Regions from separate parts of the Nocardia sp. NPDC101769 genome, predicted to be linked through region 2. Evidence: riboswitches for the same ligand, from Rfam matches in the RefSeq annotation. Region 2 holds a riboswitch; each other region holds the start of a gene.

Region 1 (6,908 bases), on a different contig from region 2:
GCCCGCTGCGCAGCACATTGGCGGTGTGCGCGATGCTCAGGGCCAGCTCCGCCTGCTGCTCGACGATCAGGATGGCCAGGCCCAGCTCCCGATTGAGCCGGGCGATCTCCTCCAGTACCCGATCCACGAACAGTGGCGACAATCCCATGGTGGGCTCGTCCATGCAGATGAGGCGCGGTTTGCTCATGAGCGCGCGGGCGAAGGCCAGCATCTGCTGCTCGCCGCCGGAGAGCGTGCCCGCCCGCTGGGCGCGCCGCTCGGCCAGGCGCGGGAAGTGGCCGAATAGCTCGGCGGCGCGCGCGGCCAGCACCGCGCGGCGCTCCCTGCGGATGTAGCCGCCGACGAAGAGGTTCTCCTCGACGGTCATGGCCGGGAAGACGCGCCGGGCCTCCGGGACCGAGGCCAGCCCCGCTCGGATGCGCGCCGACGGGGGCGTCGTACTCACGTCCGTGCCGTCGACGCGCACCGTGCCGGAGGACGGTTTCAGCAGGCCGAGCGCGGTTTTCATGGTGGTCGACTTGCCCGAGGCATTGCCGCCCAACAGCGAGACGATCTCGCCGGGCCGCACCCGCAGGGAGACCTCGTCGAGGGCCCGGGACGAGCCGTAGTGCACCACCACCCGGTCGAATTCGAGGATCGGCGTGGCGTTCTCGTCGAACTCAGACATCCGCGCCGACCTTGCCGCCGGCCCGGCTGCGCCCGAGGTAGGCCTCGATGACGCGCGGATCCGCCAGCACCTCGGCGGGCGTGCCCTGGGCGATGATGCGCCCCTCGTCGAGCACGAGTACCCGGTCGGACAGTTCGTGGACCAGGTCCATCTTGTGTTCGACCAGCAGCACCGTCTGGCCCTGGGCCTTCAATTCGGCCAGCTGTCTGCCGATTTCGGCGGTCTCGGTCTGGTTCATGCCGGCGGCGGGCTCGTCGAGGAGCAGCAGGCCGGGTTCCGCGGCGAGCGCCCGCGCGATCTCGGTGCGGCGGCGATTGGCGTAGGACAGCGTGTAGGTCGGATGGTCGGCGCGCGGCACCAGACGTTCGGAGAACCGCGCGAGCTGGGCGTCGATGCGTGCGGCCGACGCCCGCCGCTCGGCCCGCGCCGCCGGTGTCGGCACCAGCGCCACTGCCAGCTCGGCGAGCAGCGAAATCCATTTCAGCACCGGCACATTCGCCAGCATGCGCAGTGGCCGCGCGGCGCGCAGCGTGGGCTGCAGGCCCACATCGACGTTCTCGCGGACGGTCATATTGCCGAACACGCGGCCGTTCTGGAAGGTCCGTGCGATCCCCGCCGCGGCAGCCGCCTCCGGGCGACCGGGGCGAATCCTGGTGCCGTGCACCAGGACTGCCCCGGCATCCGGCTTCAGCACACCGGAGATCAGATTGACCGTCGTCGACTTCCCGGACCCGTTGGGCCCGATGATCGAGACGAATTCACCGGGCGCGATGGAGAATTCGACCAAATCCACGGCCCGCACACCGCCGAACGAGCGTCGCAGACCGGTGACCGTGAGCACATCAGGCGTTGACCGGGACACGATTCCTCCTCACCAGAACTCCCTGCGGCCGGAACCGCACCACCAGCAGCAATATCAAGCCGTACAACACGATTCGCCACGATGGCGCCAGCCGCAGCAGCTCCGGCACCCCGATCAGCACCACCGCGCCCAGCACCGCGCCGTACGGCGAGGCGGTGCCGCCCAGCACCAGGATGGTCACCACCAGCAGCGACATGGGCAGGTTGAAGACCGTCGGGTCGATGTAGGAGTACTGGTGGGCCAGCAGCGCGCCGCCGATGCCGGAGAAGAACGCCGCCACCGCGAAGGCCAGCGCCTTGTAGTCGCGCACCGGCACCCCCGCCGAGCGGGCGGCCACCTCGTCGGCTCCGATGGCCCGGATGGCGATCCCCAGCCGGGACCGCTGCACGCCGACGATGACCGCCAGCACGATGGCCAGCACCACCAGCTCCAGCCGGAAAATCTGGGTGTGCGTGGTGAATTCGTATCCGAACAGGCTGGGCGCGGGGATCCCGAAGATACCGTAGCTGCCGCGCGTCACCGGCTCCCAGTTGCGGATGATCGCCACCGTCACGATGCCGATGCCCAGCGTCGCGATGGCCACATAGTGCCCGCCCAGCCGCCACAGCGGCGCGGCCAGCACCGACGAGGCCACGGCCGCGACGAGGCCCGCGGCCACGATGGCGGGCAGGAAGGCCCAGCCGTGCGACACCGTCAGCACCGCGGAGGTGTACGCGCCGATGGCGATGGGACCCGCCTGCCCGATGGCCAGCTGTCCCGCCGACCCGGCCACCAGCGTCATGGAGACCGCGATGATGGCGTAGGCCAGGATCTGGGTGCCCACCGAGATGCCGTAGTCGTCCGCGATCAGCGGAATCGCCACGCCCGCAACGGCGAACGCGATCAGCGCATGCCACCAGCGCACCCGTGGTTCCCGCCCCGACCCGAGGAAGGTGCCGGTCATGGGCTCGTATTCGATAGCGGGCGGCCGGGCGAGCAGGCCGCCGGGCCGCAGCACCAGGAAGAGCACCAGCAGGCCGAAGGTGATCAGATCCCGATAGCCGTCACCGAACCAGTAGATGCCGAACGCCTCCACCAGCCCGAGCACGAAACCGCCGAGGACCGCGCCCGGAATCGACCCCAGCCCGCCGATGGTGGCGGCCACGAACCCGGTCATGCCGACGATGCCGCCGCTGGTCGGCGAGATGTTCGAGTTGTAGAGGCCGACGAAGACGCCTGCCAGCCCACCCAGTCCGGAGGCGATGGCGAAGGCCAGCGACTGCACCCGGCCCACGCCGATGCCCATCTGTGCGGCGGCGTCCGGGTCCTGCGCGGTGGCGCGAATGGCCAGGCCGTGGCGGCTGTAGCGCAGGAAGGCCCAGAGTCCCGCCATCACCGTGAGGGTGAGGGCGAACATGACCACATCGGAGGTGCCGAACCGCACCCCGCCGACCCGGAAGTTGTTGGTGGGCAATACCTGTGGGAAGGGCCGGGTGTCGGGCCCGAACACCAGGGCGACCACGTTCTCGATGATCAGCCCGACCGCCACCGTCGCCAGCAGCGCGGCGATGGCCGGGGCTCGCCGCAGCGGCCGCACCGCCAGGATGTCGATGGCGACACCGACCAGCGCCGTCGCCGCCACCACGATGACCAGCGCGGCCCACCAGGGCACGCCGTGCTGGGCGATCAGCCACCAGCCCAGCACCGAACCGAACGCGAAGATCGAGCCGTGTGCGAAGTTGATGACATTGCCGACCCCGAAGATGAGGGTGATGCCCACGGCGATGAGCGCGTACGCATTACCGTGCACCAGACCCGCGATGAGCGTGTCCAACATCTATTTGGCGCTTCCGACCGGCACGAATTTGCCGCTGCGCAGCTCCAGCTCGATCGGCTTCACGCCGCTGGGCCGCCGCGTCTGCTGATCGAATACGAAGGTGCCCAGGCCGATTCCGTCGAAGTCCTTGATCTCACGCAGGCCCTTCAGCACGCCCTCTCGGGTGGCGCCGCCGGTCTTGGCGGCCTTCACCAGCACATTCAGCGCGTCGTAGGCGTAGACGTTGAAATCGCCGGGGTCGGTGTCGAACTTGGCGCGGAACTTGGTGACGAAGCTCTGGATCTTCGGGCTCGGATCCGACGGCGTGAAGACACCGTTGACGATGTCGCCCTCGGCCGCCGCGCCCGCCAGATCGATGAACTGCGGGGTGTTCTGGCCGGCGAAGAGCTGCCCGGTGAACCCGACATCACGCAGCTGCTTGACCACCAGCGCGCCGTCCGGGCCGTAGCCGAGGTGCACGAAGGCGTCCGCGTTGGCGTCGCGGCCCTTGATCAGCACCGGCCGGAAGTCCTGCGAATCCGGCAGGATGGCCGAGGAGTAGGCGATCTCGATGCCCTTCTCCTTGGCGAACTGCTCGAAGAATTTGAAAGCCTGCTTGCCCCAGTCGGTTTCGAGGTAGACGACGGAGACCTTCTTCGCCTTCGACCGCACCCACTCGGCATTGCGCTCCATGTACACATCCAGCGTGATGGAGGGGCTCCACGAGTAGTCGCCTGCCTTGGTGAAATCCACCGAGGAGTTGGTGAACCCGTACTGCACCAGCTTGCCGCGGTTGTACACCGGCGAGGCCGCGATGGAGGCGGGCGAGGAGAAGTCGCCGAGCTCGGCAATGATGGACTTGTCGCCCACGAACTTGGTGGCGATCGGCACCGTCTGCTTCGGATCCGACTGCGAATCCTCCCATTTCAGCGCGACCTTCTTGCCGTCGATCCCGCCCGCCGCATTGATCTCGTCCAGGGCCAGGTCGAAGCCCTGCTGCCAGAGCCGCCCGTACTCGGCCGACCCGCCCGTCTTCGGGCCCGACACCCCGAAATACACGGTGTCCGACTTGCCGTCCGACGACCCGTTCCCGCACGCCGACAAGAGCCCCGCCACCACGGTCGCCGCCGCCACACCCACCAACACCCGGAATCCACGCGACCCGGACCAGTTCCTGCTCATTACTACCTCTGTACTCGCGCACCGACACCTCGTCGGGGCATAGGGACTCGACCGCGACCGCGAAGGCGTACGGTGCGGGAAAGAGAATCGCCCGCATGGAATTCGGGCGCTGGACCTCAGCCGTTGGCCGGGCGGCATCCAGACATGGACCTGTGCTCCTTCGACTAGCGCTTGCGGGCCCGCGTGGACACCGCCTGGTCGTCACCCGGGGCACCCCACCGCCGCGCGAGGGTTGCCGATCAGCGAGCCGGGGCTCGAACATGCTGATACTCGTGACCGTGGGTAGAACGGTAGCCGCGGCCACCGCACGCTGACACCATTCGAATCACCCTGATGCCAACGACCCATCCACCGACGAGAGGAAAGCCCTTGCCACCCCTGCAAATTGCCGTCTGCGGCCCCAGCACCTGTACCGGCACCGAGTCCGCCGCCGCCCGCGAGGTGGGCCGCCTCCTCGCCGCGGCGGGTGCGACCGTGCTGTGCGGCGGCGGCTCGGGTGTGATGACCGCCGTCGCCGAGGGCGCCTCCAGCGCAGGCGGACTCGTCCTCGGCATCCGCCCCGACAGCAACCGTGACGCGGCCTGCCCCGGCCTGTCCGCGGCGATCTATACGAATATGGGCGAGGCCCGCAATGCCATCCTGGTGGCCTCGGCCGACGCGGTTATCGTCGTCGGCGGCTCGTGGGGCACCCTGTCCGAGCTGGCGCTGGCGCACCACCGCGGCATTCCCGTCGTCTCACTGCACGGCTGGCAGGTACGCGACGCCGACGGCTACGCGGTCGACGCCTCGATCCCCGCCCTCGACCCCGCCCACGCCGTGGCCCTCGCGCTCGCCCCGCCGATCTATCCGTGAACGCGTGAACCGCGCCCGGCCGGTGCGCCGAGAACGGTTGCGAATCAACCGGTTACGCGGCGAGGTGGGCGGCCAGCCAGACCGGGAACTCGGTCAGATCGCCGAGCACCACATCCGCGCCCGCGGCCGACAGCTCCTCGGCCGCATAGGGCCCGGTGGTCACCGCCACCGACACCGCGTCGGCCACCTTGGCCGCCCGCACGTCGCCGAGATGATCCCCCACATAGATCGAGGCCCCACGCTCCCGCAGCACCTCGCCCTTCTCCTCCGCCCAGGCCCCGCCGACCAATTCGTCGACCGCCAGCCCGAGATGATCGAGATGCAACTGCGCGTGCGGCCCGTTCTTCGCCGTGATCACCAGCACCCGCCCACCGGCCCGATGCACCGCCGCCAGCGCATCGACCACCCCCGGCAGATGCTCCGACGCGTGCACCGCCAGATCCGGATACAACTCCCGGTACATCGCGACGATCCCGGGCACCTCGTGCTCCGGAAACCACTGCGCCGCCTCGTGGGCCAGCGGCGGCCCGAGCCGTGACACCACCAATTCCGAATCGATCGCCACCCCGGTCCTCGCGGCCACCGCATCCCACACCGCCGCAATCCCCGGCCGCGAATCGATCAGCGTCATATCCAGGTCGAACCCGACCACCAGCCCACCGGCGACTGCACCCGAACGATCAACACGCATCCCCAGACCCTACGACCCACCCCCACCGCACCCGACCACCGTCGCACCCACTCAGGACCGTGCGCGGCGCGATACCCACCGGCCGGGCCGAACCCGAACGGTGAAGCCCGGCCGCTGAGGAGGTCCGCACCACCCGCGCTTCCCTGCGCTGCGGCATTTCGGGGATCCGGCAGGCTGTGTCGTGACGACCTGGGCCGCAGGCTCGGCCGGACGGAAATTCGCGGGCATGTCCATGCGGCCCGAATTAGGCTCGGGCGCATGCCGAGCGATCAGGGAACGCTTTTCTGTGGGACGGAGCTGGCGGCGCGGATCGAGCGGGTCGAAGCGGAGTTCATTGCGAAGGGCAGTGCGGCGGCCGCGGACCGGCTGGGAGTCGATGCGGGGTTCGTACTACCGGTGGCGGGCGGGGTGGCGTCCTTCGCCGAGGAGGGGTCGCCGCTGAACAAGGTGGCCGGGCTCGGATTCGCGGGGAGGCCCGAGGCGTCGGAACTCGACGAGATCGAGCGGTCGTTCGCGGCACGGAAGACGCCGGTGCAGGCCGAGTTCTCGCAGCTCGGCGATCCGGGTGTCGGCGAACTCCTCACCGGGCGCGGGTATCGACTGGTGTCGTTCGAGAACGTGCTCGGGCTCGAGCTCGGCGGCGAATGTGCCGCGGTGGTCGCCGACGGTGTCGACGTGAAGCCCAGTGGCGAGGACGAGTTCGACACCTGGCTGGCGGTGGTCGCGGAGGGTTTCGCGCATCCCGATACCCAGGGTGTGGCGTCGCACGAGGAATTTCCGGCCGACGTCATCGCCCGGGCCCTGCGGGATCTCACCGGTGCCGCGGGGATGCGGCGATATCTGGCCCGGCGTGACGGGC
Region 2 (6,908 bases):
GGCCTCCCAGTCCGAGAAGCTGTCGTACACGGCCATGTGGACTGTTTTCATCATGACAGCATGCTGTCATGTTTGACAGCATGCTGTCAAACATGATTCTCAGCGGCCTCCCCCGTCGACCCCTGAACACGAAAAGGGCCGGAACCCAGTGGGTTCCGGCCCTCTCGAATACTCGTCGGATCAGCTCAGCGCCTGGTCCAGATCATCGAGGAGGTCCTCCACATCCTCGAGCCCGATGGAGATGCGGAGCACGCCATCGGTAATCCCCACGGCCGCACGGCCTTCCGGTCCCATCGCCCGGTGGGTGGTGGTGGCCGGATGGGTGATCAGCGTCTTCGCATCGCCGAGGTTGTTGGAGATGTCGACGATGCGCAGCCGGTTGAGCACCTCGAAAGCCCGCTTCTTGGCCTCGTTCTCCTGGGCCTTCAGCTCGAAGGTGATCACCGTGCCGCCGCCGGACATCTGACGCTTGGCCAGCTCGTACTGCGGGTGCGAGGACAGGAACGGGTACTTCACCCAAGCCACCGCGGGATGGGTCTCCAGGAACCCGGCGATCTTCAGCGCGGAGTCCACCGACTGGCGCAGGCGCAGTGGCATGGTCTCCAGGCCCTTGAGCAGGGTCCACGCATTGAAGGGGCTCAGCGCCGGACCGGTGTGACGCATCAGGTTCTTCACCGGGCCGTCGATGTAGTCCCGCGGTCCGAGGATCGCGCCGCCGAGTACCCGGCCCTGGCCGTCGATGTGCTTGGTGCCCGAGTACACGGTGATGTCCGCGCCCAGGTCGAAGCCGCGCTGCAGCAGCGGGGTGGCGAAGACGTTGTCCAGCACCACCTTCGCGCCCGCCGCGTGCGCGAGATCGGAGACCGCGCGCACATCGGTGAGGGTCTGCATGGGGTTGGAGGGGGTCTCGAAGAAGACGGCCCGGGTCGGCACCGACAGCGCCTGCTCCCACTGGTCCAGGTCCTCGCCGTCGACGAAGACGGTCTCCACGCCCCAGCGCGGCAGGATCTCGTTGGCCACCACGAAGCAGGAGCCGAACAGGCTGCGCGCCGCCACCAGTCGGTCACCCGCCGAGAGCAGCGCGCCCAGGGCGGTGAAGACCGCGGACATGCCGGAGGCGGTCGCGAAACAGGCTTCCGCGCCGTCGATCAGGCGCAGCCGCTCCTCGAACATGGCGACCGTCGGGTTGCCGTAGCGGGAGTAGACGAAGTGCTCGATATCGCCGGTGAAGGACGCCTCGGCCGCCTCGGCGCTCTCGTAGACGAAACCCGAATTGAGGAACAGCGCCTCGGAGGTCTCGTCGAAGCCGGAGCGCCGGGTGCCGCCGCGCACGGCCTGCGTGGCGGGGCCGACGCCCTCGGGGAGCGGTTTGTCGAAGGAACCACCGGTGATCATGACTGCCTCCCTGCGATCCGGCCGGACACGAAACTCATGACTGACGCCAGGGCAGGCCGTCGGCGCGCCAGCCGGTGCCGCCGCGATGCCCCTGACCGTCGAGCGCACCCTCGAAGCCGTCGACCACATTGAAGGACGGGGCGATGCCGAGGGTGGTGGCGGCGGTGGCCGCGCCGATGGAGCGCTGGCCGGAGCGGCAGATGAAGATGACCGGAGCGGCCGAGTCCTGGCCGCGATCGCCGAGCGCCTGCTTCAGCTGGTCGGTGAAGCGGGTATTGGGCGTGCCGGAGACGTCCACCCACTCGATCAGCGCGGTCGGCCGGCCGATGCCGCTGGTGTCGGGCACCCCGACGAACCGCCACTCGGCCTCGGTGCGCACGTCCACCAGCACCGCATCGGGGTTGTCGCGCAACAGTTCCCACGCCTGCTTCGGCGTGATGTCACCCGCGTAGCTCACTTGTACCTCCTGTGAATCCGCACTTGCCGCACCGCTGTCCGATGCGAGGCCAGGTCGTCACCCGGAGCACCCCACCGCGGAGGAGGGTTGCCGACCAGCCAGCCGGGGCTTGACGCTGGTACTCATGACCTGAGTCGAGACTGCCGAAAAAACGGCCCCACTGTCAAACCCCGGCCGAGACTTCGGCCGTTGTCACGAATTGCAGACCAACCAGCGGGAATTCTCCCGGGTGAAGCGCCAGGTCGAGGTGGATTGAGCGCCGGAGACGGTGAAAGTGACCTGCGCCGTGGCCTTCTCGCCGTCGACGGCCGGGTCGGAGAGCTTGTCGAACGTGATGGTCCTCCCGGTCGCGGCGGCGATCTTCAGCGGCGAGGCGTTCTCGTCGAATCCCTTGCAGGACAGGGTCGGATCGTACTTGCCGGTCTCGCTACGGGACTTGATGAAGTTGCCCGCCGCCACCGAGAGCCGATCGGAATCTGTGACATTCTTCTCAACCGGCGAGACCAGCGTCGCGATCACGATGCCCAGGATCACGATCGCGATGACGCCCGCCGCGACCAGGAACGGCCACATGCTCCGGGCCTCGTCCTGGTCGATCGGAACCGATGTCTCCTCGACTGTCTCCTCGGCGTCGCTCATGGGTAGATCATGCCTGGTCGCCGCCGTCCGCCTGCCACGGCATTCCCATAGTCAGGGCCTCGGCGTTCCCACAGTTCACGGCCCTGCGCGCGAAGGGCCCCGTGCGCCATCGATAGAATCAGCAGAATTTCCGCCCCAGGCGCGGGAATAGCAAGACTACGCAGCAACGCTGCAGCGTCGGGGGCCAACGGCGGCCACCGAAGCCAGGGCGTCAACTTAGCCTAAGCTAAGAACGACGGCTGAGTTTTGACGACAAGTTAGTTTCGACCCAAAGGGTGCGCCGAAGAATGACCGAACAGAGTGCAGCGACCCGCCCGCTACGCATTGCGATCGTGGGCGCGGGCCCGGCCGGTATTTACGCCGCCGATGCCTTGATGAAGTCCGATGCCGAGGTGAGCATCGACCTCTACGAACGCATGCCCGCGCCCTTCGGCCTCATCCGCTACGGCGTCGCGCCCGACCACCCGCGCATCAAGGGCATCATCACCGCCCTGCACAAGGTCCTCGACAAGCCGCAGGTCCGCCTGCTCGGCAATATCGACTACGGCGTCGACATCACCCTCGAGGACCTGCGTCAGTTCTACGACGCGGTCATCTTCTCCACCGGCGCCAACGCCGACCGCGCCCTCGAGGTGCCCGGCATCGACCTCGACGGCTCCTACGGCGCCGCCGACTTCGTGTCCTGGTACGACGGCCACCCGGACGTGCCGCGCAGCTGGCCGCTGGACGCGGAGAAGGTCGCCGTCCTCGGTGTCGGCAACGTCGCCCTCGACGTGGCCCGCGTACTCGCCAAGACCGGCGACGAACTGCTGCCCACCGAGATCCCGCCGAACGTCTACGAGGGGCTGCAGGACAACAAGGCCCTCGAGGTCCACGTCTTCGGCCGCCGCGGACCCGCGCAGGCCAAGTTCACCCCGCTCGAACTGCGCGAACTCGACCACTCCCCGACCATCGAGGTCATCGTCGACCCCGAGGACATCGACTACGACGAGGGCTCCGAGGCCGCGCGCCGCCACTCCAAGCAGGTCGACATGATCTGCAATACGTTGGAGCAGTGGGCCATCCGCGACGTCGGCGACCGCCCGCACAAGCTGTTCCTGCACTTCTTCGAGAACCCGTCCGAGATCCTCGGCACGGACGGCAAGGTCGTGGGCCTGCGCACCGAGCGCACCCAGCTGGACGGCACCGGAAACTGCAAGGGCACCGGCGAATTCAAGGACTGGGACATCCAGGCCGTGTACCGCGCGGTCGGCTACCTGTCGCAGAACATCCCGCTGCTGCCCTTCGACGACCAGGCCGGCACCGTGCCCAACGAGGCCGGTCGCGTGCTCGTCGACGAGGATGCCGACGGCGCGGCTCGCTACATGCCCGCTACCTATGTGACCGGCTGGATCAAGCGCGGCCCGGTCGGCCTCATCGGCCACACCAAGGGCGACGCCAACGAGACCATCGCCTGCCTGCTCGACGACGCCGCGAACTTCACCCCGGCCGCGAAGCCGGAGCTGGAAGCGGTCACCGAGTTCCTCGAGGGCAAGGGCATCCCGTTCACCACCTGGGCCGGCTGGTACCGCCTCGACGCGCACGAGCGCGCCCTGGGCGAGCCGCAGGGCCGCGAGCGGGTCAAGGTCGTCGAGCGCGACGAGATGCTCGCCGCCTCCGAACCCGACAAGGTTTCCTGACCGGCTCCGGGCAAGATGTCCTGACCAGCGCCAATCCGCCTGCCGGACAAGGTTGTCCACACATGTCACCGTTCTGAGGCATGCTGATCACGTGTTCGATGCCCATCTCCACATCTTCGATCCGCGGTTCCCGCTGGTCGAGAACGAGGGCTACCTGCCCGACCCGTACACCATCGCCGCTTATCGCAAGCGCATGTCCCGCTTCGATATCGACGGTGGCGCCGTGGTCAGCGGGTCGTTCCAGGGCACCGATCAGAGCTATCTACTGGCCGCCCTCGCCGAACTCGGCGAGGGCTGGGTCGGCGTCACCAATCTGCACGTGGACGCCACCGACGCGGAGATCCTCGAGCTGAACCGGGCCGGGGTGCGGGCCATCCGGTTCAACCTCAAGCGCGCGGGCGGCGATATCGTCGGGCTCACCATGCTGGCGCTGCGGGCCTACGAACTGGCCGGCTGGCATGTGGAGCTCTACATCGACGGGTCCATGCTGGGCTCGCTGGAACCGGTCATCACCAAGCTGCCCAAGCTGTCCATCGACCACCTGGGTATGTCCGACGACTGCCTGCCCTACCTGCTCAACCTGGTCGACCGCGGGGCCAAGGTGAAGGCCTCCGGCTTCGGGCGGGTGGCGATGAATGTGGGCTCGGCCCTGCGCAAGATCCACACCGTCAACCCCGAGGCCCTCATGTTCGGCACCGACCTGCCGGGCACCCGGGCCGGACGGCCGTTCCGCGACGCGGATATCGTGCTGATCGCCGATGCCGTGGGCTCCGATCTGCACCGGGTGCTCGAAGACAATGCCCGCGCGTTCTACGGGCTGGCCGCCAAGGAACGCCTCTTCGAGGACCCGAACCCGACCATGCGCCGAGCCGCGGGCGAACCGCCCACCCTGCGCCTGCCGCGCTCGGAGCTCCCCGGACCCCCGCCCCCGGATACCCTGCCGCTGCCGATCATCGATCGCTAGCGCAGTGGGGCCACCCGCGCAGAGCCGCGGAGACTTCGCGTTATTGTCATACCGTCAACACCGGCGTGTGAGCCGGTGCGCAGGATTCGACGACGAACCGAGGTAGGGCGTGAGCACTCCATCCACCGCCAAGCAGGGCCCGCTCGCGGGCATCCGGGTTGTTGAACTGGCCGGCATCGGCCCCGGTCCGCACGCGGCACTGCTGCTCGCCGACCTCGGCGCCGACGTGGTGCGGGTGCAGCGGCCCGGCATGCTGCCCGGCTTCATGGAGCGTCCGCAGTGGCGCGGGCGCACCATCGTCGAGGCGAACCTGAAGGATCCCGCCGACATCGAGCGGGTGCTCGGGCTCATCGAGAAGGCCGACGTGCTACTCGAGGGCTTCCGGCCCGGCGTCACCGAACGCATGGGACTGGGCCCCGACGCGGCGCTGGAACGCAATCCGCGCCTGATCTACGGCCGCATGACCGGCTGGGGCCAGTACGGCCCGATGGCCGACCGCGCCGGACACGACATCAACTACATCTCGCTCACCGGTGTGCTGAATGCCATCGGCCGCAAGGGCGAACGCCCCGTGCCGCCGCTGAACATGGTCGGCGACTTCGGTGGCGGTTCCATGTTCCTGGTCTTCGGCATCCTGGCCGCGCTGGTGGAGCGCCAGAACTCCGGCAAGGGCCAGGTCATCGACGCCGCCATGATCGATGGCGCACTCGCCCTCTCCCACATGATCTGGGGCATGAAGGGCGTGGGCCTGTGGTCCGATGAGCGCGGCACCAACCTGCTCGACACCGGCATGGCCTTCTACGACACCTACGAGACCTCCGACGGCAAGTACATGGCCGTGGGCTGTATCGAGCCCCAGTTCTACGCGGAACTGCTGCAGGGCCTGGAGATCTCGCCCGAGGGCCTGCCCAACCAGCTCGACCCCAACGGCCAGGACCAGCTGCGCAAGCTGTTCACCGAGAGGTTCAAGACCAAGACCCGCGACGAGTGGTGGGCGATCTTCGAGCACACCGACGCCTGCACCACCCCGGTCCTGACTTTCACCGAGGCCGAACAGAATCCGCACATCCAGGCCCGCACCGGCCTGATCGACATCGACGGCGTCGTGCAGCACGCCCCGGCCCCGCGCTTCTCGCGCACGCCGGCGGGCATCCCGACCCCGCCGCCGAACGAGGGCACCCCGATCGAAAAGGTCTGGGCGGACTGACCTTCCGCGCACGGCCGAACGCCCCCGGTGGAAGACGAATTCCACAGGGGGCGTTGACTTTTCCGATGCGGCGGGTAGCTCCCGGAATTACGGGGCGACGAGCTGGATGTCGAGCTCGATGGCGATCTTGTCGCTCAGCATGGCGTTGGGCATGCCCGGGGCGACGTCGAACTCGCTGCGCTTGATGGTGCCGGAGGCGGTGAAGCCGGCGTGCTCCTTGTTGTCCTGCGGGAAGACCTGCACGCCGCCCCACTCGACCTCGAGGGTGACGGGCTTGGTGATACCGCCGATGGTGGCCTCACCGGTGACCTCGAACTCCTCGCTCAGGGCGACGGGCTCGGGGACGCGGAAGGTCAGGTGCGGGCGGTTGGCGACATCGAGGATGTCGGCGCTGCGGACGTGGCCGTCGCGCATCTCGTTGCCGGTGTCGAAGGAGTCGAAGTAGATGGTGGCCTCGATGGCGGCCTCGCCGGCCTCGTTGACCACGAAGCCGGTCTCGAAGCGGTTGAAGCGGCCGCGGACCTTGGAGATGCCCAGGTGCTTCACGGTGAAGTTGACCGAGGAGTG
Region 3 (6,908 bases), on a different contig from region 2:
TCCATTCGGTCATCGGTCCAGCGTATCGGGGGTGCCGGGGGTGTGTCGGGCCGGTGTAAATCCTGTGCTAAATCTGCTGCGTCCCAGTGTCTTCGGAGCGCTTTCCGGCGGACGATTAGCGGGTCCGCACAACTCGCCCGTCCCGTGTGTGAGGTCTGGATGTTGATGCATCACGGAATCGGCCTCGACCGCTTCAATACGCTCCCCCGCCGCCGCGCGATTCATGCCCTGTACGAATGCTGCTGCAATGTCACCTGGGCCCAGAAGATCGCCGACGGCCGCCCGTACCCGGGCCACGCCGCACTCCAGACGGCCGCCGCGGCGGAGCTGCACGCCCTGTCCGCGATCGACCTGGAAAGGGTCTTCGATTCCTGTGCGCACCAGCGGGTTTCGCAGCGCACCGTCGAGGAGCTGGCCCCGATCGTGCGCGACCGCCTCACCGAGCTGCTGGGCCCGGAGGAGGGCTATCCCGACTATTGATCCCCGGCGCATCCACTGCAATCGCTCTACCCTGGTTGCCATGCGCAGGTCCCTGCCACCGGTCGCGTCGAAGGTCTCCGACACCTTGATCGCGCGCGGCCATCACGGGGTGATCATCACCCAGCCCAGTCCCACCCACACCGCGCAGGAAGCCGCCGACGCGCTCGGCGTGACCGTCGGGGCGATCACCAAATCGCTGGTCTTCCTGCTCGACGACGATCCGGTGCTGCTGCTGGTGTCCGGTGCGCACCAGGTGCATCTGAGCCGCACCGGGGAGCGCCTCGAGGGCACGCTCTCCCGGGCGCCCGCGGCCATGGTCCGCGAGGTGACCGGGCAGCCCATCGGGGGTGTCGCCCCGCTCGGGCATCCCACCAATCTGCCGACCTACGTCGACACGGCATTGTCGCGGTATCAGGAGCTGTGGGCCGCGGGCGGGCATCCGAACACGCTGTTCCGCACCACCTTCGGGGAATTGGTCCGGATCACCGCGGGCCTGGCCATCGACGTGGACTGAGCACCGCCACCGGCGCGGACTGAGCGATTTCTTACAGGGTGGAATAACCGGGCGCTCGACCACGTAGTTTCGTGACGTGAGCGATTCCCCGACGCCCGGCACCGAGCTACACGTGCCCGACGATCTCAGCGGCATTACCGCGCAGCAGTACCGCGCGGCCATGCGGCACTATCCGGCCGGGGTCACCATCGTCACGCTCGAGTCCGGCCAGGGTCCGGTGGGTTTCACCGCCACCTCGTTCGCCTCGCTCTCCGCGCAGCCGCCGCTCATCTCGTTCAATATCGCCGAGACCTCCTCCAGCATCGAGGCCATACTGCGGGCCGAATCACTGGTCGTGCATTTCCTCGGCGAGCATCAGAAGCACCTGGCCCAGCGATTCAGCCGGACCGCCGAGGAGCGTTTTACCGACCGGTCCCTGTGGACGACGCTCGGCACCGGCGAACCCGTCCTGCACGGCACCCCCATCTGGGTCCGCGCCACGGTCCATCAACTCCTCCCGATCGGTGACCACACCCTGGTCATCGGCCTGGTCACCCAGGTGCACGACAACACCGAGAACTCACCCGCGGTCGGCCCACTGGTGTATTACAACGGCGCGTACCACCGCGCCGAGATCGCCGACTGACTCAGGCCGCGGCCGAGGCCGCTGTGCCGATGCCCAGCGCCGCCAGGATCGCCGCGCTCGCCTGCTCCAGTCGAACCCGGACGCGCGGCCGCCGCAGCAACTCCACCGCCCGCGCGGCCGCCACCGCCAGCAGGATCATTTCGATTGCCGCGACACTGGATTCGATGGCTCCGAGCGTGAGCGTGTTGAGGAATGTCACCTGGGTCAGGAACTGCGGCAGCACCGCGAGGTAGAACAACCCCACCTTCGGATTGAAGACACACGACAGCAATCCGGCAGCGAACGCCGAGCGAAGGGACGCCGGCCTACCCTGCGCCACCGCGACATCCGTCTCGCCGGTCGCCGCGCCCGGCCCGCTCCGATGCGCCAGCAGCGCCCGGACGCCCAGGTACACCAGGTAGATTCCGCCGATCACCTTGAGCGTGCGATATGCGGTCGCCGACTGCTCCAGCAGTGCCGCGACCCCGGCCGCGACCACGGTGGCCCATACGATCCCGCCGAACGCCGAGCCCACCGCGGCCGCGATTCCGGGTCGCGATCCGGTCATCGAGAATCGCAGTACCAGAAAGGTATCCGGCCCCGGCGTGAGTGCGAGCAGCACACACAACCCCACGAAACTCAGTAGCAGCGGAAAACTCATGCCCTCCATGGCAACCCATCACCGCAGCGGGCGCAAGGGTGAGATCGCTGACCCTGCCCCCCGACGAACAGGGCCGGCGACGCGGCGCGGGAATGACGAAGGTCGCCGCCCCTGTCGATCAACGGGGGTCGGCGACCTTCAGGGTTGCGAGTTTCAGTTCCGCGCGCTGAATTCCGCACCCAGCTCACGGAACAGATCGGTGTTCATCGTGAACGCCAGTCGCGCCTCGTCGAGTACGCGATCGACCTCGGGGCCGTCGAGGGGAAGCTGGTCGAGGGCCGCGCGATAGTCGCGCTTGAACGCGGCCGGGTTGGCGATGTCCTCGAAGACGTAGAACCGCACGCCGTCGCCCTTCTTGGGCAGGTTCCACAGCTTCTCGGCGGTCCCGCGAATGACCTGGCCGCCGGAGAGATCGCCCAGGTAGCGAGTGTAGTGGTGGACGACGTACCCGGCCGGCCAATCACCCGCGCACTCCTCGATGCGGGCGGCGTAGGAGGCGGTGGCGGGCAGTGCGGTCAGTTCATCGCGCCAGTTCGCGCCGCCGAGGTGGGCCAGATCGGCCTCCAGCGAGGCCAGCCGCGCCAGTTCGGGCTTGACGAACGGACCCGCAACCGGATCGGAAGCCAGTGCGGCGGAGTGCTTTTCGAGGGCGGCGTAGACGAACCAGAGCTGGGCGGTGTACCGGTAGAAGGCCTCAACCCCGAGCTGCCCGCCGAGCATGTCGCGCATGAACGTGGAGTGCTCCGCCTCGTTGTGCTGCTGCTCGGTCGCGGTGCGAATGAGCGTCGAGAACGGGGTGCTGGTCTCCAACATGGTCGGGCTCCTCGTGGTCAAGTCGGGGGCACCCCACTTTGGCTACCCTAACCTCGACTCCGAACCATACGCCCCAGCAACGATCGCGCGATTCGAACTTTGCGGCCCACCCGATCCAACTTTCGGACGATTTTTCCGAAACAGGTGTGCCGTTCGCCACATGCGCTCAGGGCCGTTGCAGCTGGTGCGCGGTCTCCCGCAGTGCGGTGGCGGCCCGGGCGAAGTAGTCGAACAGCACCTCGAGCTGCTGCGGCCCGTAATCGGCGAACATCTCCGCCATCCGCGTCCGCTGCGGCGCTAGAACGGCGTCGATCCGGCCGTCCGGATCCGGCGCGGGTTCGATCACCACCTTCCGCCGATCGGCCGGATCGGGCACCCGCCGGACATATCCGGCGCGCTCGAGCCGGTCCACGAGCCGGGTGACCGCGCCGGTGGACAGCCCGGTCCGATCGGCCAGCTCACCCGCGGTCATGGATCCGGCCAGCGCGATCAGGTTCAGCCCGAAGAAGTCGGTCGGGCCGAGCCCGAGCGCCTGCGCGGTGACGTGGGCGACCACGGCCTGCGCGGTCAGGTACTCACGAAAGGCGGCGCTGCCCTGTGACAGCGGCGTATATTTATCTGCATCCATGCAACTACTGTTCTTATTCAGATACTTGTCGGATGCAGAAAGAGTAGCGCCATCATGGCCGACAAAACCGCCGGCACCTCCCTGGCCCCCATCCTCATCGCCGCGACCGAGAACGCCGAACCCACGGAAAATCGTTTGCTCACAGACGATCTCGCCATCCGCATGCTGCCCGCCGGGCTGCGCCCGCCGGTGCGCCGACCACGCACCCGGCGCTGGCTGCGCGAGGCGATGAACAGGCAGGATCCCGGCATCTGGAACAGCCTGGCCTGCCGCAAGCGGTACTTCGACGAGCGGACCGCGGCCGTCCTCCGCGACGGCGCCGAAGCCCTGGTCGTGCTCGGCGCGGGCCTCGACACCCGCGCCTGCCGCCTGGCCGCTACATCCGGCAGGACTTTCTCGACGGTTCGAACCTCGACGGATGCGAGTCCGCCTACCGCAGATTCGTTGCCGGGCACGGTATCTGGCGCTTCGGCCGGCACCCCGGCGCGGTGGCCGGACTGCTCGCCGAATACGGCTGGCGCGAGCTCGAACAGGTCGGCGGCGCGGAATACACCGAACGCTTTCTCATGCCCGTCGGCCGGGGTGGCGAGCGGGTTCCGGACCTCGAACGATGCGTCTGGGCCGAGAAGGTCCGACCCCGCCACGCCGAGCCGGTCAAGGTTGACAAGCCCGCGACGCGTCTGCCAATCTCTGCAATCAGGTCATGAGTACCAGCGTGGAGCCCCGGCTTGCTGGTCGGCAACCCTCCGCCGCGGTGGGGTGCTCCGGGTGACGACCGGGCCGACGCCCGACCGGGCGCGGCAAGCGCGGGCTCTCGATCGATTCCGGTTTTCCGATCGCGTGTCCATGGACCCGACGGGACTTCGTGATGACTGCTTTCGCCAACCGGACATGTGCCGCCCTCGCCTCCGTCTCCGGCTGTGACCTGCGGGTTCCGCTGGTCCAGGGCGGGACGGCCGGCTACGCCAACTTCGACTACGCTGCCAGCGCACCCGCATTGCGGCAGGTCACCGACCGGGTCACGGACCTGCTGCCCTACTACGCCAGCGTGCACCGTGGCGCGGGTTACGCCTCCCGGGTCTCCACCGACTGCTACGAGTCGGCCCGAAGTTCGGTCGCCCGTTTCCTGAACGCGGCCGACGATCAGGTGGTGGTCTTCACCCGCAACACCACGGACTCACTGAACCTGCTCGCCGCCTGCGTGCCCGGGGACACCGTGGTGCTGGACGTCGAGCACCACGCCAACCTGCTGCCCTGGACCCGGCGCGGCCGCCGGGTGGTTCCGGTCGAGGACACCATCGAGGAGACCATCCAGCGCCTGGTCGCCGAGCTGTGCTCGAAACCCGCTGCGCTGCTGGCGGTTACGGGCGCCTCCAATGTGACCGGCGAACTGCTGCCCCTGGAGCGGCTGGCCTGGACCGCCCACCAGTGCGGCACCCGCATCCTGGTGGACGCCGCCCAGCTCGCCCCGCATCGCCGAATCGACCTGCGCACCACCGGCATCGACTACCTGGCCTTCTCCGGCCACAAGACCTACGCCCCGTTCGGCGCGGGCGTGCTGGTCGGCCGCCGGGACTGGCTGGACGCGGCCGCGCCCTACCTGGCGGGCGGCGGCGCGGTGCGCTCGGTGAGCACCGACAGCGTCGAATGGGCCCCCGCCCCGCAGCGCCACGAGGCCGGCTCCCCGAACGTACTGGGTGTGGCCGCGCTGGCCGCGGCCTGCGACGCGCTCGCCGAGCTGGACGAGACCACCGTGATCGAGCATGAGCAGTACCTCACCCACCGCCTGCGCTACGGCCTGAAAACCGTTCCGGGCGTGAACTTCCTGCGGATCTGGCGCGACAGCACCGACGCGGTCGGCATTGTCGCCTTCACCGTCGACGGCTTCGAGCCCGGCCAGGTGGCCGCCTACCTCTCCGCCGAGCACGGCATCGGGGTACGCGACGGCCGCTTCTGCGCCCACCCGCTGCTGTCCCGTCTCGGTGTCGATGCCGCCCTGCGCGCCAGCATCGGCCTGGGTACCACCGCCGCCGACGTCGACCGCCTCGTCGACGCCATCGCGACCCTGGTGGCGCACGGCCCGGCCTGGAATTACGCTCGCACCGAAGGACATTGGAACCCGGTCCCCGAGACCCGGCCCTTCGGCAGTTCGGCCGAGGGCGGGGCTGCCTGCGGTTTCTGAACCGGCCGGGAACCGGTCAGGGCACCATGTAGCGGGCCGCGAGCACTTCGACGAGTGGATCGTCCTCGGCCACCGCGTCGAGCGCATCGAGGTCGTCCTGGACGGAGAGCTGCCGGGTGTCCTCCTGATCGGGGTCCGGCGGCCCATCCTCCTCGAGCTGCCGGATCAGCTTCTGCCGCACACGTTCCTTCAGCGAATCGCTCATACCCTGAGCATGCTCCGCCTAAACGGGGGCGATCCAACTACCCCACGGTGTGTTCCGCACAACCGTGAAGACCAGGAGAAATGCCAGGGCCACCCACACCGCGTACCGGGGCAGCACCTGCGGTAGTCGCGGCGGCACCGGATTGCCCCGCCAGCCGCGCACCACCCAGGCGCCCCACCAGGCGATGAAGCCCAGTGTCAACGGGAGCAGCAGCACATTGCTGTGGATGGCGTCGAGGATCCGGCCATCGGTGAGGTTGTGCAGCCCGCGCAACCCTCCGCAGCCGGGGCACCAGTATCCGGTCAGTTCGTAGAACGGGCATACCCCGTAGGCCCCCTGCACATGCGGATCCCGGAAGTGCAGCAGCGCCAGCCCGCCGGCCACCGCCCCACCGGTCAGCAGCGGTAGCCCGACGCCGAGCCACCGCGGCCGGGCGGGCGTTTCCATGACTGCTGCTGCCGTGGTGTCCACGACCATCAACGGTAGCCGCACCGCCACCGCCCTGCCAGGTCGCACCGAACTTCGCACCCGGGAGAAGTCGAGCGTGCTTGGGTATGCTGCCCCGGCAATCGTTTTCGAGTTCGGGGGAATTCCAATCATGTCACAGCCACAAGGTGGCGGCAGGGCACGCGGCGCGATCGCCGTGGCCGGCGCCATCGTCGTGATCATTGCCATCAGAGTCAGCGTCAACCTCGTCGACCGGGCGTTCGGCCTCATCGGCCTGCTGGCCGTCATTCTCATCAGCGGCGGCGTCTGGTTCGCGCTCAAGAAGAAGCGGGAGAACGAGCAGGCCGCCCCGCCCATGTACGCACCCGCGTACA
Region 4 (6,908 bases), on a different contig from region 2:
CGAATACATGCGTCTCAAGAAATTCGCAGCGAGCTCCGCACTGGTTATCGCTGCCCTGGGCATCACCGTCGGTACCGTCAACGCCGCCCCGGCCGCGTCCGACAACGGCGCGATCAACTACACCGCCACCACCTCCGAGACCAACAGCGTCATCCGCACCGACGCCGGCTCCCTTGTTGTCGAGAACGGCATCTTCGAGATCAAGGCCGCCAACGGCACCGTCGTGGCGGGTATGCCGTTGTCGTTCCGGGTGGATGACTTCGAGTTCCCGATCGCCGCGGAGATCTCGGACCGCACCGCGACCCTGACCCCGCAGTACGACATGGACCATGCGGTCTACAAGCCGGTCGCTCTGCCCTACGAGGACCAGGCCCCGTGGAAGTCGGACTACGACCGTGAGCTGGCTGCCTGGAACCGTATGAAGGACACCATCTCCCTCGGCGCTACCGTCGCGGCCGTGGTCGGTGGTATCGGTGCCGCCGCGGTCGGTTGCGCCATCGGTGGTGTCGTCTTCGCCGCTGCGACGGCTCCGCTGGCCACCATGTTCGGTGCCGGCCCGCTGGCCGGCTGCCTGATCGGCGCCAGCACCATCGGCTTCCTAGGCACCATCGCGGGCCAGCTGTTCATCACCGCTCCGGTGGCCATCGCCGCGGCGATTCAGTACTTCACCACCATCAACCAGCCGCACATCGCTACCCCGGCGAAGTAAGAGCGAGGGACTCTATAGGCATCAGCAACCACCTCATCAGGACAGCCCGTTCGGCCATATGGCCGAACGGGCTGTCCATTTCAACTGTTCACCGGCTCAGCACCACGGATACATACTTCGTTCGGGTCGGCCCGTTTCGATCATGCGGTCCATTCCTGCGGACTGCCCGATGAGGAAACGAAAAGAAATGTGCTTCAAGAATTTCGCCGCTACCGCGGCATTGGTGGCCGCCACCCTGGGCGTCACCGCCGGGACCGTGAACGCCGCTCCGGCTGCCGATGACAACGGCGCCATCAACTACGCCGTCACCCGGACCGACACCAGCAGCATCTTGCACACCGATGGCGGCTCGCTGGTCGTGGAGAACGGCAACCTGAAGCTCGAGGCAGCCAACGGCACCGTCGTGGCCGGTATGCCGCTGTCGTTCCGGGTGGACGACTTTGAGTTCCCGATCGCCGCGCAGATCAGTGACCCCCACACCGCCACCATTACCCCGCAGTACGACATGGATCACGCGGTCTACAAGCCGATCAACCTGCCCTACGAGGACCAGGCCCCGTGGAAGTCGGACTACGACCGTGAGCAGGCCGCCTGGAACCGCATGAAAGACACCATCGCCACCGGTGCCACCATCGGCACTGTGGTCGGTGGTATCGGTGGCGCGGCTCTCGGCTGCGTCATCGGTGGTGTCGTCTTCGCCGCTGCGACCGCTCCGCTGGCCACCATGTTCGGCGCCGGCCCGGTGGCCGGCTGCCTGATCGGCGCCAGCACCGTGGGCTTCCTGGGCACCCTGGCCGGCCAGGTCTTCGTGACCGCGCCGGTCGCCATTGCCGCCGCCTACAACTACTTCGTCACCATCAACCAGCCGCACATCGAGGCGCCGAAGTAACAATCGCGAGGATCTCGACCCCGTCCGGTGCCTGCCGGGCGGGGTTTCGCATTGTCCCGCAATAGGATCGCGGCCGCCGACTTGCAATCGAGGTGAATGCAATCCTGTCGCGGCGCGTGCGCCGGTGCTGGAGTGGGGTAATGGGCGAGCTGACCTCGATTCACGGCGCGGCCGACGCGCTCACTCCGGTCGACGGGACCGATCTGCGGCGGACCTTTTCGCACTTCCCCAGCGGGGTGGTGGCCGTGTGCGCACGCATTGGCGGGACACCGTATGGCCTGGTGGCGAGCACCTTCGTGCCGGTCTCCCTGGACCCGCCGCTGGTGTCGATCTGCATTCAGTATTCGTCGGAGACCTGGCCGCGGTTGCAGCAGGCGAGCCGTTTGGGCCTGAGCCTGCTCAGCAGCGAGCAGGAGCCGGCGGCGCGTGGGCTGAGCTCGCGGCGCGGGGACCGCTTCCGCAATGTCGACCTGCATGCCGGGAACGGGAACGCGGCGTTCGTCGCCGGGGCCACGGCGTGGCTGGAAACGTCGGTGCACGAGCAGGTTCCGGCCGGTGATCACGCGGTGGTATTGCTGCGGGTGCACCGGCTCGGCACCCACCCCGATTCCGAGCCGCTGGTCTTCCACCGCAGCGGTTTCCGCGCCCTCTACGACCCGGCCCCGGAGCGCGACGAGGCCGCGGGCTGATCTCCCCGTTTCCACCGGAATTCAGGAAAATGGCTGTCATGCAATTGAATTCACGTTGATCCTGATCGGCGACATACGCAGCCGGAATTCGTAGTGTCGTCTACACCATCCAGAGCGATCGAGAGACCCGGCTCGAAGACATCGCAGCAACCCCCGCGCACGTGGTGCGGGTGCTTCCGCCGGGACCGATGGAGGACGAATCCATGAGTACGCTGGCGGCGCCCACACAGACGGAGCCCGAAGCCGAACACCACGACGGGGATCTGCCGGTCGTCCGCGCCCGACACCCGTGGCGCTGGGTCACCGCGGCGATCGCACTGGTACTGGTCGCGCAGTTCGGGCACGGGCTGATCACCAATCCGGGCTGGGACTGGGGAACCTTCGCGCAATATGTCACCGCGAAGTCGGTGTTGTCGGCTTTGAAGGTGACGCTGGAGCTGACCTTCTGGGGCACCCTGCTGGGCTTCTTCCTCGGTGTCTGGCTGGCTGTGGGCCGGTTGTCGAAGAACCCGGTGCTGCAGGCGATCTCGTGGACCTATGTCTGGGCTTTCCGCTCGATCCCGCTGATCGTGCAGCTGCTGTTCTGGTTCAATCTGGCCTACCTGTACAAGTCGCTGTCGCTGGGCATTCCGTTCGGGCCGGAGTTCGCGCGGTTCCAGACCAATGGCGTGATCAGCGGATTCACCGCGGCCGTCATCGGTTTGGCGCTGCATCAGGCCGCGTATTCGGCGGAGATCATCCGGGCCGGGATCATCTCGGTGGACGAGGGTCAGTGGGAGGCGGCCCGGTCGCTGGGCCTGCCGTGGCGTCGGCAGTTCTTCACGATTGTCGCGCCCCAGGCTATGCGCGGAATTCTCCCGAACGCCGCCAATGAGGTGATCAGCCTTTTCAAGGGCACCTCGATCGTGTCGACCATGGCGATTGCCGAGCTGTTCTATCAGGTGCAGGTCATCTATGGCCGCAATGGCCGGGTGGTGCCGCTGCTCATGGTGGCCACGGTCTGGTACATCCTGCTGACCAGCGTGCTGAGCGTCATCCAGTTCTATATCGAGCGGCATTTCTCGAAGGGGCGTCGTTCGAAGGCCGGTGATCGTCGGTGACCGAGTTCGCGATCGAATTGCGCGGCATCCGAAAGTCATTCGGCCGCAATGAAGTGCTCTCCGGTATCGACTTGGCGGTACGTCCCGGCGAGGTGACGGTGATCCTGGGCCCGTCGGGTTCGGGCAAGTCGACGCTGCTGCGCACCATCAACCATCTCGAGCAGGTGGACGGCGGCACCGTGCGGGTCGGCGGCGAGCTGGTCGGCTACCGGCGCAGGGGCGGCAAGCTGCACGAGTTGCACGAGCGCGAGATTCTGCGGCAGCGGGCGCGCATCGGATTCGTGTTCCAGAACTTCAATCTCTTTCCGCATCTGACGGTTCGGGAGAATGTGGCGCTCGCGCCGGTGGCCGCGCAGCGCCGCGCCAAGGCCGAGGTGAACGCCGAGGCGCTGGAGCTGCTGGCGCGGGTCGGACTGGCGGACAAGGCGGACGAGTATCCGAGCCGGTTGTCGGGTGGGCAGCAGCAGCGCGTGGCCATTGCGCGGGCGCTGGCCCTGCGGCCGGAGGTGGTGCTGTTCGACGAGCCCACCTCCGCGCTGGATCCCGAGCTGGTCGGTGAAGTCCTCGATGTCATCAAGGATCTGGCGCGCGGCGGTTCGACCTTGGTGATCGTCACCCACGAGATCGGTTTCGCCCGCGAGGTCGCCGACACCGTGGTGCTGATGGACGCCGGCCGCATCGTCGAGCATGGTCCGCCCGCGCGGGTGCTGGACAACCCTTCGCACCCACGCACCAAAGCCTTTCTCGCGCACGTCCTCTGACGTGTTCTCACCAGGTAAGGAAAAGCCCATGTCTCTGGCGAGCCGTCGCAGACGGATCAGCGCCTTGATCGCCGTCACCCTGCTGAGTCTGTTGGTGGGCGGCTGTGGCAAGGGTGATGGCGGCGTCAGCGACACGCGCAGCGTGAACGGCCTGACGTACGACCTGTCACCGGAGCAGAAGGGGCGCATTCACGCCGACAAGGTGGATTCGATTGCCGCGCAGGTCCCGCAGGCCATTCGCGACCGCGGCACGCTGGTGGTGACCGGCACCATCGGCGCGACCCCGCCGCTGGGCTTCTACGCCACCGACGATCGCACCGTCATCGGTTCCGAAGTGGATGTCGCGGAGCTGATCGCCGACATTCTCGGTCTGAAGGTGGACCGCCGGAACGGGGACTGGGCGCAGAACTTCGTGAAGATCGACTCCGGCGAGGCCGACCTGTTCGTCAGCAATGCCACGGTCACCGAGGAGCGCAAGGAGAAGTACGACTTCGCCACCTACCGCAAGGACAATATCGCCCTGGAGGTGCCCAAGGATTCGACCTGGACCTATCAGGATCGGAAATCGCTGGCGGGCAAGAAGATCGGCGTCGCCTCCGGCACCAATCAGGAGCAGCTGCTGGTCGCCTGGAACGACCGGAACGTGGCCGAGGGCCTGCCCGGGCTGGAGCTCGCCTACTACCAGCAGCCCGCCGACTACTACCTGGCGCTGTCCTCCGGCCGCATCGACGGTTACGTGGGGCCCAACCCGTCGGCGCAGTACCACGCGTCGACGACCGGCAACAAGGTCCTAACCACCTGGTCCGGCGCGGGCGACGCGCTGCAGGCCGAGATCGCGGCGCTGACGCGCAAGGACAACGGGCTGGTCGGGCCCGTGCAGCAGGCCATCCAGTACGCCATCGACCACGGCACCTACAAGCAGGTACTGGACCGGTGGGGCCTGGGCGGCGAAGCCGTGTCGCAGGCGCGGATCAATCCGCCCGGACTACCCAAGAAGAAGGGATGAGCGTGTCGCGCACCGTATTCCACGTCGCACAGCACGATCCGCTGGCCGCGCCGCTGCTGGCGGAGCTGGCCATCGAATACAGCAGCCGCTACGGCCGCACCCCGGGTGAGGTGCACGCGGATCTGACCGGCTATTCGGCCAGTCATTTCGCGCCGCCGCACGGCGATCTGCTGATCGTGGTGGAGGACGGCGAACCGGTGGCGGGCGGCGCCTTCCAGCGCCTCGACGCGGAAACCGCGGAGCTGAAACGGATCTGGACGTCGAGCGCGCACCGCCGCCGGGGGCTGGGCCGGTTCGTGCTCGAGCAGCTGGAGGCCGAGATCGCCCGGCGCGGCTACCGGCGCATCTACCTGACCACCGGACCGCGTCAGCCGGAGGCCGTGGCGCTGTACACGGCCGCGGGCTACACCGCGCTGCCGCGCGACATCGTGAAGGAGGTCGGACACGTGCACCCGTTCGAGAAGTACGTCCCCGCCGGCGAGCGCTCCCGCGACACCGAGGCGGTCCCGGCATGAAATTCCTGCTCTTGACCCTGATTACACACACCCCGGACCCGGTGACCGGCACCGTCGAGACGCCCCGGCGGCGGTTGCGCCGCGTGATCGACAGCGCCCGGCTGGCCGAGGACCTCGGCTACGACGGTTTCGCGGTGGGGGAGCGGCACGAGGATCCGTTCATCTCCGCCGCCCCGCCGGTGGTGCTGAGCCATATCGCCGCGGTCACCTCGCGCCTGGCCCTGTTCACCGGTGTCACCACGCTGAGCCTGCTGGATCCGGTGCGTGCGTTCGAGGACTACTCCACCTTGGACAATCTCTCCGACGGGCGCCTGGAACTGATCATCGGCAAGGGCAATGGCGCGGCGCAGGCCAAGCTGTTCCACGTCACCACCGATGACCAGTGGGATCGCAATCGCGAGGGCTACGAGCTGTTCCGCAAGCTCTGGGACAGCGACAACGTCACCTGGTCCGGCCGCTTCCGGCCGGCACTGACCGAGGCCAAGGCGCTGCCCCGGCCACTGCAGCCGCGCCTGCGCATCTGGCACGGCAGCGCGACCAGCCGGGAATCTGCGGATTACGCGGCGCTCCACGGGGATCCGCTGTTCTCGGCGAATGTCACCTATCCGATCGAGCCGTATGCCGAACTGGTGGACCACTACCGGGAACGCTGGGCGGCCTATGGGCACGATCCGGCCGACGCGCTGGTGGGCGCGGGTACGGCGGGCTTTCTGGTGACCCGGACCTCGCAGCAGGCCGTGGACCTGTATCGCCCGGTCTTCGAGGCTCGTCAGGCCGTGGCCCGGAAGTTCGGCGTACCCATCGTCTTCGAGACGGCGGAGGATTTCGTCGAACGCTCCTCGGCGCTCATCGGCAGCCCGGAGCAGGTACTGGACAAGGTGAGCCGCTACCACGAGCGGTTCGGGCACGAGGTGATCCACCTGAGCGCCGACGCCGACGGCCGCACCGAGGCCCAGCATCGCGAGAGCCTCGAGCTGTTCCAGGCCGAGGTCGCATCCGAACTGCGCCAACGCATTCCGAGCCGCCCGCTGGGCGGCGATCGCTACCCGTCCGGAGACCCCGCATGAATCACCCCTTCACCGCCCGCGCGGTCCGTCCCCTGGCGCTCGCGGGCGCGCTGGCCGCCACTTTCGCGCTGACCGCGTGCGGTGGTAGCGGAACCACTGGCGGCAACGGCGAGCCGACGGGCCCGCCGCGGCCGGGCGGCACCCTGCGCTACGGTCTGTCGCTGGCTCCGAC

The links. A riboswitch is a leader RNA that binds a small molecule or an ion and turns the genes downstream of it on or off. The one in region 2 is predicted to bind S-adenosylmethionine.
Region 1: linked by a shared signal. The riboswitch ahead of ACIRRA_RS32785 (ABC transporter substrate-binding protein) and the one ahead of ACIRRA_RS27135 (rhodanese-like domain-containing protein) in region 2 are both predicted to bind S-adenosylmethionine.
Region 3: linked by a shared signal. The riboswitch ahead of ACIRRA_RS02845 (aminotransferase class V-fold PLP-dependent enzyme) and the one ahead of ACIRRA_RS27135 (rhodanese-like domain-containing protein) in region 2 are both predicted to bind S-adenosylmethionine.
Region 4: linked by a shared signal. The riboswitch ahead of ACIRRA_RS06590 (amino acid ABC transporter permease) and the one ahead of ACIRRA_RS27135 (rhodanese-like domain-containing protein) in region 2 are both predicted to bind S-adenosylmethionine.

Annotation. Positions count from the first base shown of each region.
Region 1 is NZ_JBIWMX010000026.1:126,777-133,684, forward strand. Features, by position in the region: gene ACIRRA_RS32770 (ABC transporter ATP-binding protein) at 1-667, opposite strand, end outside; gene ACIRRA_RS32775 (ABC transporter ATP-binding protein) at 660-1,529, opposite strand; gene ACIRRA_RS32780 (ABC transporter permease) at 1,510-3,345, opposite strand; gene ACIRRA_RS32785 (ABC transporter substrate-binding protein) at 3,346-4,506, opposite strand; SAM riboswitch class IV at 4,669-4,784, opposite strand; gene ACIRRA_RS32790 (TIGR00725 family protein) at 4,876-5,358, shown strand; gene ACIRRA_RS32795 (HAD family hydrolase) at 5,411-6,049, opposite strand; gene ACIRRA_RS32800 (GNAT family N-acetyltransferase) at 6,308-6,908, shown strand, end outside.
Region 2 is NZ_JBIWMX010000019.1:88,827-95,734, forward strand. Features, by position in the region: gene ACIRRA_RS27125 (type 1 glutamine amidotransferase family protein) at 1-54, opposite strand, end outside; gene ACIRRA_RS27130 (O-succinylhomoserine sulfhydrylase) at 181-1,395, opposite strand; gene ACIRRA_RS27135 (rhodanese-like domain-containing protein) at 1,430-1,852, opposite strand; SAM riboswitch class IV at 1,867-1,982, opposite strand; gene ACIRRA_RS27140 (hypothetical protein) at 2,045-2,491, opposite strand; gene ACIRRA_RS27145 (FAD-dependent oxidoreductase) at 2,779-4,170, shown strand; gene ACIRRA_RS27150 (amidohydrolase family protein) at 4,262-5,134, shown strand; gene ACIRRA_RS27155 (CaiB/BaiF CoA transferase family protein) at 5,244-6,341, shown strand; gene ACIRRA_RS27160 (YceI family protein) at 6,429-6,908, opposite strand, start outside.
Region 3 is NZ_JBIWMX010000001.1:668,432-675,339, forward strand. Features, by position in the region: gene ACIRRA_RS02805 (crotonase/enoyl-CoA hydratase family protein) at 1-13, opposite strand, end outside; gene ACIRRA_RS02810 (2-oxo-4-hydroxy-4-carboxy-5-ureidoimidazoline decarboxylase) at 160-480, shown strand; gene ACIRRA_RS02815 (YbaK/EbsC family protein) at 521-994, shown strand; gene ACIRRA_RS02820 (flavin reductase family protein) at 1,071-1,619, shown strand; gene ACIRRA_RS02825 (LysE family translocator) at 1,621-2,259, opposite strand; gene ACIRRA_RS02830 (heme oxygenase (biliverdin-producing)) at 2,413-3,072, opposite strand; gene ACIRRA_RS02835 (MarR family winged helix-turn-helix transcriptional regulator) at 3,239-3,700, opposite strand; partial or broken gene ACIRRA_RS02840 (class I SAM-dependent methyltransferase) at 3,755-4,027, shown strand; SAM riboswitch class IV at 4,400-4,513, shown strand; gene ACIRRA_RS02845 (aminotransferase class V-fold PLP-dependent enzyme) at 4,569-5,882, shown strand; gene ACIRRA_RS02850 (hypothetical protein) at 5,899-6,087, opposite strand; gene ACIRRA_RS02855 (DUF2752 domain-containing protein) at 6,106-6,558, opposite strand; gene ACIRRA_RS02860 (hypothetical protein) at 6,686-6,908, shown strand, end outside.
Region 4 is NZ_JBIWMX010000003.1:135,406-142,313, reverse strand. Features, by position in the region: gene ACIRRA_RS06605 (hypothetical protein) at 8-709, shown strand; gene ACIRRA_RS06600 (hypothetical protein) at 897-1,598, shown strand; gene ACIRRA_RS06595 (flavin reductase family protein) at 1,739-2,287, shown strand; SAM riboswitch class I at 2,390-2,482, shown strand; gene ACIRRA_RS06590 (amino acid ABC transporter permease) at 2,491-3,387, shown strand; gene ACIRRA_RS06585 (amino acid ABC transporter ATP-binding protein) at 3,384-4,148, shown strand; gene ACIRRA_RS06580 (ABC transporter substrate-binding protein) at 4,177-5,154, shown strand; gene ACIRRA_RS06575 (GNAT family N-acetyltransferase) at 5,151-5,669, shown strand; gene ACIRRA_RS06570 (LLM class flavin-dependent oxidoreductase) at 5,666-6,736, shown strand; gene ACIRRA_RS06565 (ABC transporter substrate-binding protein) at 6,733-6,908, shown strand, end outside.